Regions from separate parts of the Phytopseudomonas argentinensis genome, predicted to be linked through region 3. Evidence: predicted binding sites of a transcription regulator. Region 3 holds the regulator's gene; each other region holds the start of a gene.
The links. The regulator sigma-54, encoded in region 3, starts transcription at its own class of promoters, with help from an activator protein. The targets are predictions, from matches to a motif close to ANTGGCATNNANNTTGCTNT.
Positions count from the first base shown of each region.

Region 1: a site for sigma-54 is predicted at 2,612-2,631, ahead of nirB (nitrite reductase large subunit NirB). Genes of this name have one in related genera too.
Region 2: a site for sigma-54 is predicted at 2,910-2,929, ahead of SA190iCDA_RS08280 (CmpA/NrtA family ABC transporter substrate-binding protein). Genes of this name have one in related genera too.

Region 1 is NZ_CP056087.1:1,122,877-1,128,234, forward strand. Features, by position in the region: gene aroQ (type II 3-dehydroquinate dehydratase) at 1-276, opposite strand, end outside; gene SA190iCDA_RS05070 (protein-disulfide reductase DsbD) at 397-2,169, opposite strand; gene nirB (nitrite reductase large subunit NirB) at 2,818-5,358, shown strand, end outside.
Region 2 is NZ_CP056087.1:1,876,734-1,882,091, forward strand. Features, by position in the region: gene SA190iCDA_RS08270 (ABC transporter ATP-binding protein) at 1-577, opposite strand, end outside; gene ntrB (nitrate ABC transporter permease) at 588-1,433, opposite strand; gene SA190iCDA_RS08280 (CmpA/NrtA family ABC transporter substrate-binding protein) at 1,447-2,778, opposite strand; gene SA190iCDA_RS08285 (nitrate regulatory protein) at 3,432-4,739, opposite strand; gene cobA (uroporphyrinogen-III C-methyltransferase) at 4,814-5,358, opposite strand, start outside.
Region 3 is NZ_CP056087.1:1,519,607-1,524,964, forward strand. Features, by position in the region: gene SA190iCDA_RS06585 (HPr family phosphocarrier protein) at 1-233, opposite strand, end outside; gene rapZ (RNase adapter RapZ) at 246-1,103, opposite strand; gene ptsN (PTS IIA-like nitrogen regulatory protein PtsN) at 1,120-1,584, opposite strand; gene hpf (ribosome hibernation-promoting factor, HPF/YfiA family) at 1,600-1,908, opposite strand; gene SA190iCDA_RS06605 (RNA polymerase factor sigma-54) at 1,996-3,504, opposite strand; gene lptB (LPS export ABC transporter ATP-binding protein) at 3,677-4,402, opposite strand; gene lptA (lipopolysaccharide transport periplasmic protein LptA) at 4,405-4,953, opposite strand; gene lptC (LPS export ABC transporter periplasmic protein LptC) at 4,940-5,358, opposite strand, start outside.

The DNA of each region.
Region 1 (5,358 bases), 400 kb from region 3:
CGCCAGCAATGCGTCACGTAATGCGACGCTGGTGTGAGTGAAGGCCGCCGGGTTGATGATGATGAAGTCGACGCCTTCGCCACGGGCGGCGTGGATGCGCTCGATCAGCTCGTACTCGGCGTTGCTCTGCAGGTGCAGCAGGTGATGGCCGGCTTCGCGGGCGCGCCGTTCCAGGTCGAGGTTGATCTGTTCCAGCGTGGTGGCGCCATAGGTGCCGGGCTCTCGGGTGCCGAGCAGGTTCAAATTGGGGCCGTGCAAAACCAGCAGGGTCGACATGATCCGGGCTTCCTTCTTTTTAGCTGCGCGGACTCTGCCAGAAGTGCCGTAGGGCTGTCCAGTTTTTGGGAGTAGTCAGCACGATCCATGCAGGGTTGGCCGAATATGTGACCGAATTGCCTAGAATCGTTCTCGCGCGCTGCTCAGGCGCTCGGCAAAGCCTGCCGCATCGATTTCGCCGACGACTCGCAACTCGTGCATTTCCTGCCCATTGGCGGCGAACAACTGGATCGCCGGCGGGCCGAACAGCCCATAGCGATCCAGCAGCGCGCGTTGGGCGGCGGTGCTGTCGGTCATGTCGAAACGCAGCAGCTGGTAGTCGGCCAGTTGCGCACCGATCTGCGGGGAATGGAACACTTCGCGCTCGATCTTCTTGCAGCTGATGCACCAGTCGGCGTACCAGTCGAGCAGCAGCGGCTGGCCGCTGCCCTTGGCCTGGGCCAGCGCGGCGTCCAGCTCGGCGGGGGTGCTGACCGTCTGCCAACTACCGGCGGCGCTCGCTTGAGTGCTGGCGATGCCCCCGGCCAGCGGTTGCAGGGGATCGTCGTTGCCCTTCAGGGCGCCGGTCCAGGCTGCCAGGGCGTAGACCAGCAGCCCCAGCCCGAACAGTTGGGCGAGTTTGCCGCGTGCATCTTTAGCGGTGAATTCCAGGGCGCCAAGGAACAGCGCGACGCCGGCGGCCAGCAGCCCCCACAGCGCCAGGGCGACCTGTCCCGGCAGTACGCGCTCGAGCAGCCATACCGAGACGCCCAGCAGCATCACGCCAAAGGCGTTGCGCACGGCGACCATCCAGGTGCCGGACTTGGGCAGCAGGGCGCCACCGCCTGCAGCGAAGATCACCAGCGGCGTGCCCATGCCCAGGCCCAGGGCGAACAGCTGCAGGGCGCCGCCGGCGGCATCGCCGGTGCTGCTGATATAGAGAAGCAGCGCGGTGAAGGGCGCGGTGATGCACGGCGACACGATCAGGCTGGACAACACGCCCAGGGTCGCCGCGCCGGCGATGGTGCCGCCCCTGGTCTGCGCCGCCTTGCGGTCCAGGCGCTCACGGATAAAGGCTGGCAGGCGCAGCTCGAAGACGCCGAACATGGCCACCGCGAACAGCGCGAAGAACAGCGCGAAGGGCACCAGAATCCAGGGCGATTGCAGCATGGCCTGCAGGTTGAGCTTGGCGCCGAACAGGCCCATCAGCGCGCCGAGCGCGGCGTAGCAGGCGGCCATGGGCAGCACGTAGGCCAGCGACAGCACCAGGCCGCGGCCCTTGCTCGGCCGGCCGCGCAGCACCACGCCGGAGAGGATCGGCAGCATGGGCAGCACACAAGGCGTGAAGGTCAGGGTCAGGCCGGCGGCGAACATCAGCGCCAGGTCGGCCCAGGTCCAGCTGGCTTTGCCGCTGGCTGGCGCACCGGCACCGTTGGCCTGGGCGGCAATGCCGCCATTGATGGCCAGCGTCTCGGTTTCCGGCGGGTAACACAGGCCCTTGTCGGCGCAGCCCTGGTAGGTAACGGCGAGGTTGAGCGACTTGTCGCCCGGGTTGTTCAGCGGGATGTCGATATCCAGCACTTCATAGAACACCTGCACATCGCCGAAGTACGGATCGTTCTTGTGCAGGCCTTGCGGCACCTCGACGGGGGCGCCGGCCAACTCGGCCGGTTCGACCTTGAACTTGAACTGGTGGCGATACAGGTAATAACCCTCGGCCGCGACGAAGCGCACCGTCGCCGACGTCGGCGAACTCTCGATCAGGCTGAGCCTGAAGGCCTCGCGTACCGGCAGGAAGTCAGCGCTGTTGTTCAGCGCCTGGCCCAAGGGGGCGGCATTCGGGCGGCTGTCGAACACCCCGGCGCCGGCAGGCAGGACGACGAGCAACAGCAAGAGGCAGATAAAACGTGGCATGGGCATCTCGTGGGGCATTGATCGCGCCATGATAACGGAGCCGGCGATCCCTGCCATGGGGCGTGCTGTAAGTGGTGGTTGCGCCTGGCGGATAGCGTCTGCCCTGGCGCTGTGCTGCTGCGACACAAGGACGCGTGGGGGCTTACAAAGGCTGGAAGGGGCGATGGTGTCGGCCTACCCATGTGGGAACCGGGCCATGCCCGTGACTTCTCCGGCGTGCCCGCTCCCACAGGACTGAATGAACTCGGTTAGGGCGGGTCATGTAGGTGAAACCCATCAGCCCGTGATGGCTTTTAGCTGCGCTACTTGACCCATTCTGCGCCCCGATATGGTGAGTTTCAGGACTTGCTGCTTCATCTTGGTTCATATCCTTCGCCAGCCACTCCCGCATGCCGCCGCCCGCCAAGCCCGTATTCACCGGCCTTCCCGGTATTTTCAACGCCCTGGCATGCAACCTGCTATCGAGCTCGTGCACCCATCAACGATGGGGCCGGTGGGCAGCCATGCTCACCCCACATAACCGAATCCAAGGCAAAGACGCCTGAAGCTGACAACAGCTCCAGGCGTCTTTTTTTTGGCCTGCCGTTTCTGCTGGCCAGCCTTGGGGCGTTGCAAAACCGTGATAGCGCAGCAGACAGAGGGCAGGCTATGAACTCCATCGTCACATCGATCAAGCGCGAGACCCTGATCGTCATCGGCAACGGCATGGTCGGCCACCACCTTGTCGAGCAATTGATCGCCAGTGGCGCCCTGCACCGCTATCAGGTGCACGTGTATGGCGAAGAGCGTCAGCGCGCCTATGACCGCGTGCACCTGTCCGAGTACTTCTCCGGCAAGGATGCCGAAGCCCTGGCCCTCGGCGAGGCCGATCTGTACGCCAGCAATGGCGTGCACCTGCACCTGGGCGAGCCGGTGCTGGAGATCGACCGCGAGAATCGTGAGATCGTCACCCGTAACGGTCGCCGCAGCTACGACCGTCTGGTGCTGGCCACCGGTTCCTATCCGTTCGTGCCGCCGATTCCCGGTGCCGAAGGTAACTCGCGCCTGGTCTACCGCACCCTGGACGACCTCGATGGCATCCGCACCGCCGCTACAGGCGCCCGCCGTGGCGTGGTGGTCGGCGGCGGTCTGCTCGGCCTGGAGGCGGCCAATGCGCTGAAATCCCTTGGCCTGGAAGCCCATGTGGTGGAGTTCGCGCCGCGGCTGATGCCGGTGCAGCTGGACGCCGATGGGGGTGCCGCGCTGCGGGCGCGCATCGAGGCCCTGGGCGTAGGCGTGCACCTGTCGCGCGCCACCCAGGAAATCGTCATCGGCGAGGAATACGCCTACCGCATGAATTTCAACGACGGCGAACGCCTGGAAACCGACCTGATCGTGTTCTCCGCCGGCATTCGCCCCCAGGACGCCCTGGGCCGCGCCGCCGGCCTGGACATCGCCCCCCGTGGCGGCGTGGTGGTCGACAACGACTGCCGCAGCAGCGACCCGGCGATCTATGCCATCGGTGAATGCGCGTCCTGGAACGGCACGGTATTCGGCCTGGTGGCGCCTGGCTACAGCATGGCCCGCGCCGTGGCCGCGCAACTGGCCGGCGAGCCCCATGAGCTGTTCACCGGCGCCGACATGTCGACCAAGCTCAAGCTGCTCGGCGTGGATGTCGGCTCCATCGGCGATGCCCACGCCGCCACGCCGGGCGCCAAGAGCTATCGCTACATCGACGAAGCGGGCGCCAGCTACCGCCGCCTGGTGGTCTCGGCGGATGGCCAGCGGGTCATCGGCGCCGTGCTGGTCGGCGACAACAGCTACTACGACACCCTGCTGCAGTACGCCCAGAACGGCATCAAGCTGCCGGCCGATCCGTCGAGCCTGATCCTGCCGCTGTCCGAGGGTGCGCCGACCCTGGGCGCCGATGCGTTGCCGGATACCGCGACCATCTGCTCCTGCCACAACGTCAGCAAGGGTGCGGTGTGCTGCCAGGTCGACGCCGGCATCACCGACCTCGGCGAGCTCAAGTCCATCACCAAGGCCGGCAGCGGCTGCGGCGGCTGCAGTGCGCTGCTCAAGCAGGTCTTCGAGCACGAGCTGAGCGCCCGTGGCGTGGCGGTGGACAAGAGCCTGTGCGAGCACTTCGCCCACACCCGCCAGGAACTGTACGCCATCGTCCGCGTGGAAGGCGTGCTCAGTTTCGAGGAGTTGCTGGCCAAGCATGGCCGCGGCCACACCGGCTGCGATATCTGCAAGCCGGCGGTGGGCTCGATCCTCGCGTCGTGCTGGAACCAGCCGATCACCGATCCGGCGCTGATTCCGCTGCAGGACACCAACGACACCTTCATGGCCAACATGCAGAAGAACGGCACCTACTCGGTGGTGCCGCGCATCCCCGGCGGCGAGATCACCCCGGACGGCCTGCTGGCCATCGGCGCCGTGGCGAAGAAATACGACCTCTACACCAAGATCACCGGCGGCCAGCGTATCGACCTGTTCGGCGCGCAGTTGCACGAGCTGCCGGACATCTGGGGCGAATTGATCGCCGCCGGTTTCGAGACCGGCCACGCCTACGGCAAGTCGCTGCGCACCGTGAAGTCCTGCGTGGGCAGCACCTGGTGCCGCTATGGCGTACAGGACAGCGTAGGCATGGCGCTGCGCCTGGAGGACCGCTACAAGGGCCTGCGCGCGCCGCACAAGATCAAGTTCGCGGTCAGCGGCTGCACCCGCGAGTGCGCCGAGGCGCAGAGCAAGGACATCGGCGTGATCGCCACCGACAAGGGCTGGAACCTCTACGTGTGCGGCAACGGCGGTATGCGCCCGCGCCACGCCGAACTGTTCGCCACCGACCTGGACGACGAGGCGCTGATCCGCACCATCGACCGCGTACTGATGTTCTACATCCGCACCGCCGACAAGCTGCAGCGCACCTCGGTGTGGCGCGAGTCGCTGGAGGGCGGCCTGGATTACCTCAAGGCGGTGATCCTCGACGACAGCCTCAATCTGGCCGCCGAGCTGGAGGCGCAGATGCAACTGGTGGTCGACCGCTATGAATGCGAATGGGCGGGCGCCCTCAAGGATCCGGAGAAGCTCAAGCGCTTCCGCACCTTCGTCAACGACAAGCGCGCCGACCCGGACATCCATTTCGTCAAGGAACGCGGTCAGCGTCGGCCGATTACCGCCAGCGAACTCCACCTGATTCCCGTT
Region 2 (5,358 bases), 360 kb from region 3:
CCGTGTTGTGCAGCTCGCTCTGAATGCGCATGACCTCATCCTGCAGGTGGGCACGGGTCAGGGCATCGAGTGCGCCGAACGGTTCGTCGAGCAGCAGCACCTTGGGCTCCATGGCCAGGGCGCGGGCGATGCCGACGCGCTGCTTCATGCCCCCGGAAATCTCGTTGGGGCGCTTGTGCAGGGCATGGCTCATGCTCACCAGGTCCAGGTGATGCAGCGTCCAGTCGCGGCGCTCGGCCTTGCTCTTCTTGTGTTTGAATACCTTGTCCACCGCCAGGGCGACGTTTTCCTGCACGGTCAGCCAGGGCAGCAGCGAGTGGTTCTGGAACACTAGGCTGCGATCCGGCCCGGGGCCACGTACCTCGCGTCCGTCGAGAATCACCGCACCGCTGGTCGAGTCGGTGAGGCCGGCGACGATGTTGAGCACCGTCGACTTGCCGCAGCCGGAATGGCCGATGATGGAAATGTACTCGCCGCGCTCGACGTTAAGGTTGATCTGGTTCAGGACGTGGGAACTGACGCCGTCACGCTCGAAGTACTTTTCCACATGCTCGATGCTCAGGTAGTGCTTGCTCATGGCTGTCTCCTCAGGCCGATGTGCCGCGGGTGATGCGATTGCCGACGAACAGCACCAGACGGTCGAGCACGAAGCCGACCACGCCGACGTAGATCAGGGCGAGAATGATGTCGCTGATGCGCGAGGCGTTCCACGCATCCCAGATGAAGAAGCCGATGCCCACGCCGCCGATCAGCATCTCGGCGGCGATGATCGCCAGCCATGACAGGCCCACGCCGATACGCAGCCCGGAGAAGATGTACGGTGCGGCGGCCGGCAGCATGATCTTCTGAAAGTATTCCACACCATTGAGGCGCAATACCTTGGCGACGTTGCGGTAGTCCTCTGGAATATTGCGGATGCCCACCGAGGTGTTGATGATGATCGGCCAGATGGCGGTGATGAAGATTACGAACAGTGCCGAGGGGTGGCTGTCCTTGAAGCCGGCCAGGGACAGCGGCAGCCAGGCCAGCGGCGGCACGGTACGCAGGATCTGGAACAGCGGGTCGAGGCCGCGCATCGCCCAGGTCGACTGGCCGACCAGCACGCCGAGGGCCACACCGACCACCACCGCCAGGGCATAGCCATAGGCCACGCGCTCGAGGCTGGCGAGCAGCTGCCAGGCCATGCCGACGTCGGTGCCGCCGTTGTCGTAGAACGGATTGACGATCAGCTCCCAGGTGTCTTCGATGACCTGGCTGGGCGGCGGCAGGGCGGCATTGGCGCCGCTGCACAGGAGTTGCCAGACGAGCATCAGCGCGGCGGTGATGACCAGTGGCGGCAGTACCGACTGCATCAGGGTGGTCGACAGGCGTTTCAGCCAGCTGGGGGCGATGACGCCAGCCGGCAGGGCAAGCGATTTGACGGGCGCATTCATGGCGTTTCTCCGGTTAGACCTTGAGAGTCAGGCTATCGAGATAGGCTTGCGGGTTTTGCGGGTCGAAGGTCTTGCCGTCGAAGAAGGTTTCGACGCCGCGGGATTTACCCAGGGGAATCTGTTCGGCGGGCACGCCGAGCTCGGCGGCCGCCTGGCGCCAGATGTCCTCGCGGTTGACCTGGTCGATCAGCGCCTGGCTGTCGAAATCCTTCGGCAGGTAGCCCCATCGCTTGTTTTCGGTGAGGAACCACAGGTCGTGGCTCTGGAAGGGATAGGAGGCGAACTCGCTCCAGAAGCGCATCAGGTGCGGGCTGTTTTCCACCACGCGGCCGTTGCCGTAATCGATGTTGCCCTGCAGACGGGCCAGCAGATCCTTGGCCGGGGCGCCGATCCAGCGACGCTTGGCGCAGATCTTCGCGACCTCTTCCTTGTTCGCTGCCGCTTCGCAGAATATCTGCGCCTCCATCACCGCCTTGAGCAGGGCGCGGGTGGCGTTGGGGTTGGCGTTCGCGTAGTCGGCGCGCAGCGCCAGGGCCTTTTCCGGGTGGTTGGCCCACAGCTCGCCGGTGGTCACCGCGCTGTAGCCGATGTTCTGGTTGATCAGCTGGGCGTTCCAGGGCTCGCCGACGCAGAAGGCATCCATGCTGCCGACCTTCATGTTGGCGACCATCTGCGGCGGCGGGATGACCACTGTCGGCAGGTCCTTGTTGGGCTCGATGCCGCCGGCGGCCATCCAGTAGCGCAGCCACAGGTCATGGGTGCCGCCGGGGAAGGTCATCGCCGCGGCGATCTTCTGGCCCTTGGCCTGCTTGGCCGCGACCGCCTGCTTGAAGGCGCTGGCGTCGGTACCGAGCTTGAGGTCCGCATATTCCTTGCTGATGGAGATGCCCTGGCCGTTTAGGTTCAGGCGCGCCAGCAGGACCATCGGCAGCGGCGTGTTGTTGGTGGTGATCTTGCCGGCGGCCATCAGGTAGGGCATCGGTGTGAGGATATGGGCACCGTCGATGCCGCCACTGCCAGCGCCGAGCACCAGGTTGTCGCGGGTGGTGCCCCAGGAGGATTGCTTGAGCACTTCCACCTCGGTCATGCCGTGCCTGGCGAACAACCCCAGCTCTTCGGCGACGAACAGTGGCGCCGCATCGGTGAGGGCGATAAAGCCGAGTTTGGCCTTGGTGGTTTCCAGGCCATCGGTGCCGGCAGCCCAGACCGCGCTGCTCAGGCCTGCCGGCAGCAGGCTCATCAAGGCACCGCCGCCGAGCAGCCCCACGGACTGCTTGAGGAAGGTGCGGCGTGGCAGGCCGGTTTTTTCTTCGGCGTTCTGCTGTTCGCGTGACGTGTCGTCCATCTCGTTCTCCCCAAAGGCACGCATAAAAAAACGGCGTCACGCTCAGGCAGCGCTGGGCTGCATCGAGTGTGGACGCCGTTGTCCAGAGTTCGGATTGTGGAGGGGCAGGGCCTGCCTCCTTGCCAGGAGACGTAGCAGGTTGCATGCCAGCCATTTCGGCGCCTGATTCGACTGCGAGGCCGTCGATGGTGGAGCACCCTCATCGAGTCGTTAACTGGTTGAGCGGGAAGGCTTTTCGGATCGCGCTCGATACGTCACGGCGATCCGCGCAGTGCGCGGGCCACCGTCGCTATCGCACAGCAGCGGGGCGCGATACGTCTTTGGTGCCCGGCGCAGGTGCATGGCAGGTTCGGGAATGGGCGCTGGTAGTCAGATGGATCTAGGGAAATAAGGCAAAAGCGGCCGTTACCCTATCCGTGAGAACGGGCGGGGATACCCGTGATTTTTCGCGGGCATGGCCCGCTCCCACAAGGGATCAGGCGTAGGGTGGATGACGCTTCACCCATCCACCGCTCTGCAATCGCAATGGTGGACAAAAAGAGCGTTGTCCACCCTATGGGAACGACCGGCCGCTCCCGCCACGTTTAAGCCATTGCGAATGGCATTCTTGGGGTGGGGGGGAGGCGACGCTCAGTCATAGAGCCGCAGCTCGCTCAGCCGCGTTTGCCCTTGTCGCCTCGCGGAGTTGGCTGCGCCTTGCGCGCGGCAAAGGTGAGCAGGCTCTGGGCCACATCGACCAGGCGCATGCTGCGTTCCATGGCCGATTGGCGCAGACGCGCGTAGGCGTCCTCTTCGCTCAGGCCGTAGTCGTTCATCAGCAGCTTCTTGGCCCGCTCGATCAGCTTGCGCTCGTTGAGGGTTTCGCGGGTTTCCTGCAGTTCGTCGCTGACCTGTTGCAGGCGCTGGTTCTGCTCGTGGAGAAGATCCAGCACCGAGCGGGCCAGGTGGCTGCCCACGGCACCCTGGGGTGGGGTGTCGAGGGTGCTGCTGTGCACGCTGAACAACAGCGCCTGGTCGCTGGCAGCATCCATCTGCGCCACACGGCCGAGCAGGGCGCGGTGGTTGTCCAGGTCGGCATGGGCTTCGGCGATGCTGCGCCGGCAGCGTTCGAGCAGGCACTGGGTCAGGTGGCTTTCCACCTGTTTCATGGCGTCGATGCGTCTGGTGTTGAGCTCGAACCATAGCTCGCACAAGCCCGGGTCCACCTGGGCCGCGGCGGAGGTGCGCCTGGCGACCCCGCGCAGGCTGATCACCTGGGCCACGGTGTCGGTGCCGAGAATACCCTGCCACAGGGCAATGGCCTCGGCATCGGCGAACTCGCCGAAGATGTCGAAGCAGCGCTCCTGGCCTTCCTGCAGATGCAGCAGGCGGGCCTGCAGTTCGTCATCGAAGTGCCCATGGGAAAAACCTTCCACGCCGACTGCACGTTCCTGGCCGGCGAGCTCCTTGCCTTGCATGAAGTTGAACAGCGCTACCAGCAGCCGGGTGAGGCCGGGGTCGGCGGCGGTATCGGCCGCTTCGAAGACTACCGCCAGCAGCCCGCCGATGAGGCGGGTAAAGGCCTGGGTCGCCTGGCGTGGCGACAATTGCCGTTCACGGATGCGCCGGCGTAGCCCAGGCAGTTCGTCGAAGCCATGCAGCACGTAGGCGATACGGTTGAACAGGCGCGCCCGGTCGGCGGCGTTGGCCTGGGCGGTGTCCATGGACAGAAAAAAAATATGCACCTCGCGCTCCACGACGGCGCAGTCTGCGCTGTGGGCATCAAGTTGGTGCAGATAGTGGTCCGTCTGGTTGCCCAGATAGACGTTCGAGTAGCCCCGTTCCTTCTGCAGCTGGTGTACCAGCTGGCTGATCCGGGTAACCAGCTCGCAGGTGACGGACAGGCTTTCCAGGCCCTGCAGCTCGCAACGGCGGGCGGCGAGCATGAAACGCAGGGTGGCGGGCATCTTGTGATCGGGCATGGCAGGGTCTTGTCGGTCGCAGTGTTGAACCAGAACGGTGCAAATAGCAGTCCAGTTCTGCTGGGCCACCTGGTTCAGGCGCTGTGCAGGTGCAATTGCTCGGCGGCCAGCATGGCGGCGCCGACCACCTCGCCGATCACCAGGATGGCCGGGCTTTTCAACTGAAAGGCCTGGGCGTCGTCGGCCATCGCCTGCAACGTACTGCGGCATTCACGCTGCTCGGGCAGCGAGGCGTTCTCGATCATCGCCACCGCGGTGTCGGCGGCCATGCCGGCATCCAGCAGATGCTGGCGGGTGTCGGCCAGGGTGGCGATGCCCATGTACACCACCAGCGTCGTGCCGGCGTGGGCCAGGGCCTGCCAGTTGGGCGAGGTGCCGTCCTGGGTATGGGCGGTGACCAGCGTCACGCCGCGGGCGATGCCGCGCAGGGTCAGGGAGATACCGCAGCGTGTCGCTGCAGCCAGGCCGGCGGTGATGCCGTTGACGATCTCGCAACGCACCCCGCGTGCGGCCAGCCAGTCGGCTTCTTCGCCGCCCCGGCCGAAGATGCACGGGTCGCCGCCCTTGAGGCGCGCCACCACCTTGCCCTGGCGGGCGTAGCGCAACATCAGGCGGTGGA
Region 3 (5,358 bases):
AGGGCCTGCAGCGCCTCGTCCTCGCGTTCCCCCTCGGTCAGCAGGTGCACGTTGGTACCTTTGCCTGCTGCCAGCATCATCACCGCCATGATGCTCTTGCCGTCGACCAGGGCTTCGGCGCTACGGCCAATCTTCACCTGACACGGAAAGCGCCCCGCGACGCCGACGAACTTGGCGGCCGCCCGGGCATGCAGGCCGAGCTTGTTGATGATGGTGATTTCACGGGCGGGCATCGCGGCAATTCCTTAACTGAGGTCGCGGTGGCGGATCTGAACGTTCTTCAACAGCGGCTTGAGGGCCTGGCCCAGGCGATTGGCCAGGTAGACGGAGCGGTGGTGGCCGCCTGTGCAGCCGATGGCCACGGTCACATAGGAGCGGTTGCTGGCGGCGAAACGCGGCAGCCATTTGTGCAGATAGGCATGGATATCCTGATACATCTCCTCGACATCCGCCTGCGCCGCCAGGTACCCCTCCACCGGCTGCTCGAGGCCGGTGAAATCACGCAACTCGGGCTTCCAGTAAGGGTTGGGCAGGCAGCGAACGTCAAAGACCAGATCGGCATCCACCGGCATGCCGCGCTTGAAGCCGAACGACTCGATCAGATATGCGGTGCCGGGCTCGGGCTGGTTGAGCAGACGCAACTTGAGGGTGTCACGCAACTGATAAAGGTTCAGGTGGGTGGTATCGATCTTCAGGTCGGCCCGGTCGATGATCGGGCTCAGCAGCTTGACCTCGGCATCCATGGCCTCGGCCAGGGAGCGCTGGTCGTTGGTCAGCGGATGGCGCCGGCGTGTCTCCGAGAAGCGCTTGAGCAGGGTTTCTTCACTGGCATCCAGGTACAGCACATCGCAACGAATGTTGCGTGAGCGCACTTCGTCGAGCAGTTCGGAGAAGCGCCTGAGCTGGCTGGGCAGGTTGCGCGCATCGATGGACACCGCCACCTGCGGATGCAGCAGTTCGCTATTGGGCAGTGCGCGCTCCGCCAGATCGGGCAGCAGGCCGGCCGGCAGGTTGTCGATGCAATAGAACCCGTTGTCTTCGAGGACGTCGAGCGCCGTGCTCTTGCCCGAACCGGAACGACCGCTGACGATGATCAGGCGCATGGGCTAACCCCGCAGGCTATTGGCCGTTCTGGACGTTTACGACGGTCTGGTACAGGGATTCGCTGTCCTGGGCCTGGCGAAGCCGTTCGCGGACATCCTCGCGGTCGAACATGCTGGCGATCTGGCGCAGCAGCTCGAGGTGCTCGTCGGTCGCCGCTTCGGGCACCAGCAGCACGAAGAGCAGGTCGACGGGGGCGCCGTCGATGGCGTCGAAGTCGACGGCAGTGCTCAGCTTGAGCAGGGCGCTGATCGGCGTGTTGCAGCCGGGCAGGCGACAATGGGGAATGGCGATGCCGTTGCCGAAGCCTGTCGAACCGAGCTTCTCGCGGGCGATCAGGCTTTCATAGATGGTCTGGCCATCGAGATCGGGCAGATCGCGCGCGATCACGCTGGCTATCTGTTCGAGGACACGCTTCTTGCTGCCGCCCGGCACGTTCACCAGGGAACGGCCGGGGGTCAGGATGGTTTCAAGTCGGATCATAGGAGAAGGACGAACTCAGCGGGCCATCGCGCCCTGCTGGCGATCGAGCTGTTTTTCCTTGTGCTTGATAAGTTGGCGATCGAGTTTGTCGGTGAGTAGATCGATGGCTGCGTACATGTCGTCGTGTTCGGCATTGGCCACCACTTCGCCTCCTGCGATGTGCAAGGTGGCTTCGACTTTCTGCTTGAGCTTCTCGACCTCCAGGATAACCTGCACATTGGTGATCTTGTCGAAGTGCCGCTCGAGGCGCTCGAGCTTTTCTTCGATGTAGCTGCGTAGTGCGTCTGTCACATCCAGCTGGTGTCCACTGATGTTGACTTGCATACCGCTTCTCCTTGTTGCCGTGTGTGAGTGGCGGGTATTGAACCTGCCGCAGGAACACTGGGGCGCTGCTTTCGCTACAAGGGCACCTTACATCAATCGCTTGCGTTCGCTCGAAGGCGCTATACCGAGCGATTCACGGTACTTGGCGACTGTGCGGCGCGCCACTTGAATGCCCTGTGCTTCCAGTAAACCAGCGATCTTGCTGTCGCTCAATGGCTTTTTCGCATTTTCCGCCGCGACCAGTTTCTTGATGATTGCGCGGATCGCGGTCGACGAACATTCGCCGCCTTCGGCGGTGCTGACGTGGCTGGAGAAGAAGTATTTCAGCTCGTAAATGCCACGCGGGGTGTGCATGTACTTCTGGGTGGTGACGCGGGAAATGGTCGACTCGTGCATGCCCACCGCCTCGGCGATATCGTGCAGCACCAGCGGCTTCATGGCCTCGTCGCCGTAATCCAGGAAGCCGCGCTGGTGCTCGACGATCTGCGTGGCGACCTTCATCAGGGTCTCGTTACGGCTCTGCAGGCTCTTGATGAACCAGCGCGCTTCCTGCAGCTGGTTGCGCATGAAGGTGTTGTCGGCGCTGGAGTCGGCGCGCTTCACGAAGCCGGCGTATTGGGCGTTGACGCGCAGGCGCGGCATGGCTTCCTGGTTGAGCTCCACCAGCCAGCGATCGTTGTGCTTGCGCACGATCACATCCGGCACCACGTATTCCGGCTCGCTGGACTCGATCTGCGAGCCAGGGCGCGGGTTGAGGCTCTGAATCAGTTCGATGACCGGGCGCAGCTCGTCCTCCTTGAGCTTCATGCGGCGCATCAGCTGGCTGTAGTCACGGTTGCCGAGCAGGTCCAGATATTCAGCCGTCAGGCGCTGTGCCTCCTTGAGCCACGGAGTGGAGGCGGGCAACTGGCGCAGTTGCAGGAGCAGGCATTCGCGCAGGTCGCGAGCGCCGATTCCAGACGGCTCGAACTGCTGGATACGGCGCAGCACGGCTTCGACTTCATCCAGCTCGACATCCAGCTCAGGGTCGAAGGACTCGACGATTTCGTCGAGGGTTTCCTCCAGGTAGCCCTGATCGTTGATGCAGTCGATGAGCGTCACGGCGATCAGACGGTCCTTGTCGGACATGGGCGCCAGGTTCAGTTGCCAGAGCATGTGGCTATGCAGGCTTTCACCCGAGGACGTGCGGGTGGTGAAGTCCCATTCGTCATCGTCATTGCTGGGCAGGCTGCTGGCACTGGTCTGGTAGATATCTTCCCAGGCCGTATCCACGGGCAGCTCATTGGGAATGCGCTCGCCCCATTCGCCGTCTTCCAGGTTGTCGACGGTTTGCGGGCTTTCCTGAAAGCTCGACTCCTGAAAGGTCTCTTCCTGGACCGCGGTCGCGGCCGCGCTTTCGGCGCCATCGGCCATCGGGTCGGAATTGTCGAAGTCTTCGCCTTCTTCCTGACGCTCCAGCATCGGGTTGGATTCCAAGGCCTCCTGGATTTCCTGTTGCAGATCCAGGGTCGACAGTTGGAGCAGGCGAATGGCTTGTTGCAGCTGCGGCGTCATCGTCAGCTGCTGGCCCATTTTCAGGACTAGCGATGGTTTCATTGCAGACCTTATCCGGCGTCTGTACGTAATCCACGACAGGGCGACGAAGCGCCACTAGGAAGCAAATTATATGCCTGAATCCGAGCACTTTGCCTAGGGCCTGTTACCATTTCGTTGCGATACGGCTCGAACGGTAATGGGCGCTGGCAAGGATTCATGGGGAGGGGATCCGCTAGAGGCGGAATTCGTGGCCTAGATAGACTTCCTTGACCACCTGGTTGGCCAGGATCGCCGCTGAATCACCTTCGGCGATCAGCTGGCCATCGCTGACGATGTAAGCGGTTTCGCAGATGTCCAGGGTTTCGCGGACGTTGTGATCGGTGATCAGCACGCCGATGCCCTTGGCCTTGAGGTGATGAATGATCTGCTTGATGTCGCCCACGGAGATGGGGTCGACGCCGGCGAAGGGTTCATCGAGCAGGATGAATTTCGGCGAGGTGGCCAGGGCGCGGGCGATCTCGACGCGTCGGCGTTCACCGCCGGACAGGCTCATGCCCAGATTGTCGCGGATGTGGGTGATGTGGAATTCCTGCAGCAGGCTCTCGAGCTCCTGCAGCCGCTGTTCGCGGTTGAGGTCCTTGCGGGTTTCCAGGATCGCCATGATGTTGTCGGCGACGCTGAGCTTGCGAAAGATCGAGGCTTCCTGGGGCAGGTAGCCAATCCCGGCACGGGCACGGCCGTGCATCGGCTGGTGGCTGACGTCCAGGTCGTCGATCAGTACGCGGCCCTGGTCGGCCTGCACCAGGCCCACGATCATGTAGAAGCAGGTGGTCTTGCCGGCACCGTTGGGGCCGAGCAGGCCGACGATCTGCCCGCTCTCGATGTTCAGGCTGACGTCGCGCACGACCTGGCGTCCCTTGTAGCTCTTGGCCAGGTGCTGGGCTTTCAGAATCGCCATGGTTATTGACCCTGCTCGGCAGCGGGGGCTGCTTTCTTCTGCGGCTGGATCACCATGTCGATACGCGGGCGCGGGCTCGACACGTTGGTACCGGTGGCGCGGCCAGCGTTGACGATCTGGCGGCGCGTGTCGTAGACGATCTTCTCGCCTTCGAAGGTATTGCCTTCCTGCACCACCTTGGCCTGGTCGATCAGTACGATGCGTTCGTTGGCGGCAAAGTACTGGATGGTCAGGCCGTACGCCTTGACGATCTGCTTGTCGGCTGCCGGCTTCTGCTCGTAGTAGGCCGGCTTGCCCACCGAGGTGAACACGTCGATGTCGCCCTGTGCGTTCTGGGTGATGGTGACGGTGTCGCCGGTGATCTTCATGGTGCCCTGGGTGATGACGACGTCGCCGCGGTACACGGCTACGCCTTGCTTGTCGTCCAGTTCAGCGCTGTCGGCCTGCACGCGGATCGGCTGATCGCGGTCACTCGGCAGAGCCCAGGCGCTTACGCTTCCGAGCGTGGCGCCAAGGCTGAGAAGTAGGGGGAGGGTTTTAACGAACCTCATGCTGGCCTCTTACATTGGACTGCAGGATCATCCTGCCGTCATTCAAGTACGCTTTCATTCCTTGCGCCGTGGTCACCCCATTGGCCGCGTCGATTCTAACGGCTTGCTGGGTCTGCGCATATTCCTTCTGCGGGAATACGGTCAGGCGGCTGGTGGTGAGTATAGTGGGGCGGCCCTTTTCGTCCGTGCGCTCGACGCGCACCTGGTCGATCAGTTCGACTTCGTTGCCATCGGGGCCGACTTCGCCACGGGCGCTGCGTACCTTCCAGGGCAGTTCGGTGCCGCGGAACAGGTTCATGCGCGGTTCGGTGAGCAGGGTGGTGTCGCTACTCTGCACGTGTTCGAGGCGTTCGCTGGTCATGTCGTTCTGTACCCGGCCGTCGGGCAGGTACTGCACGCTGCGCG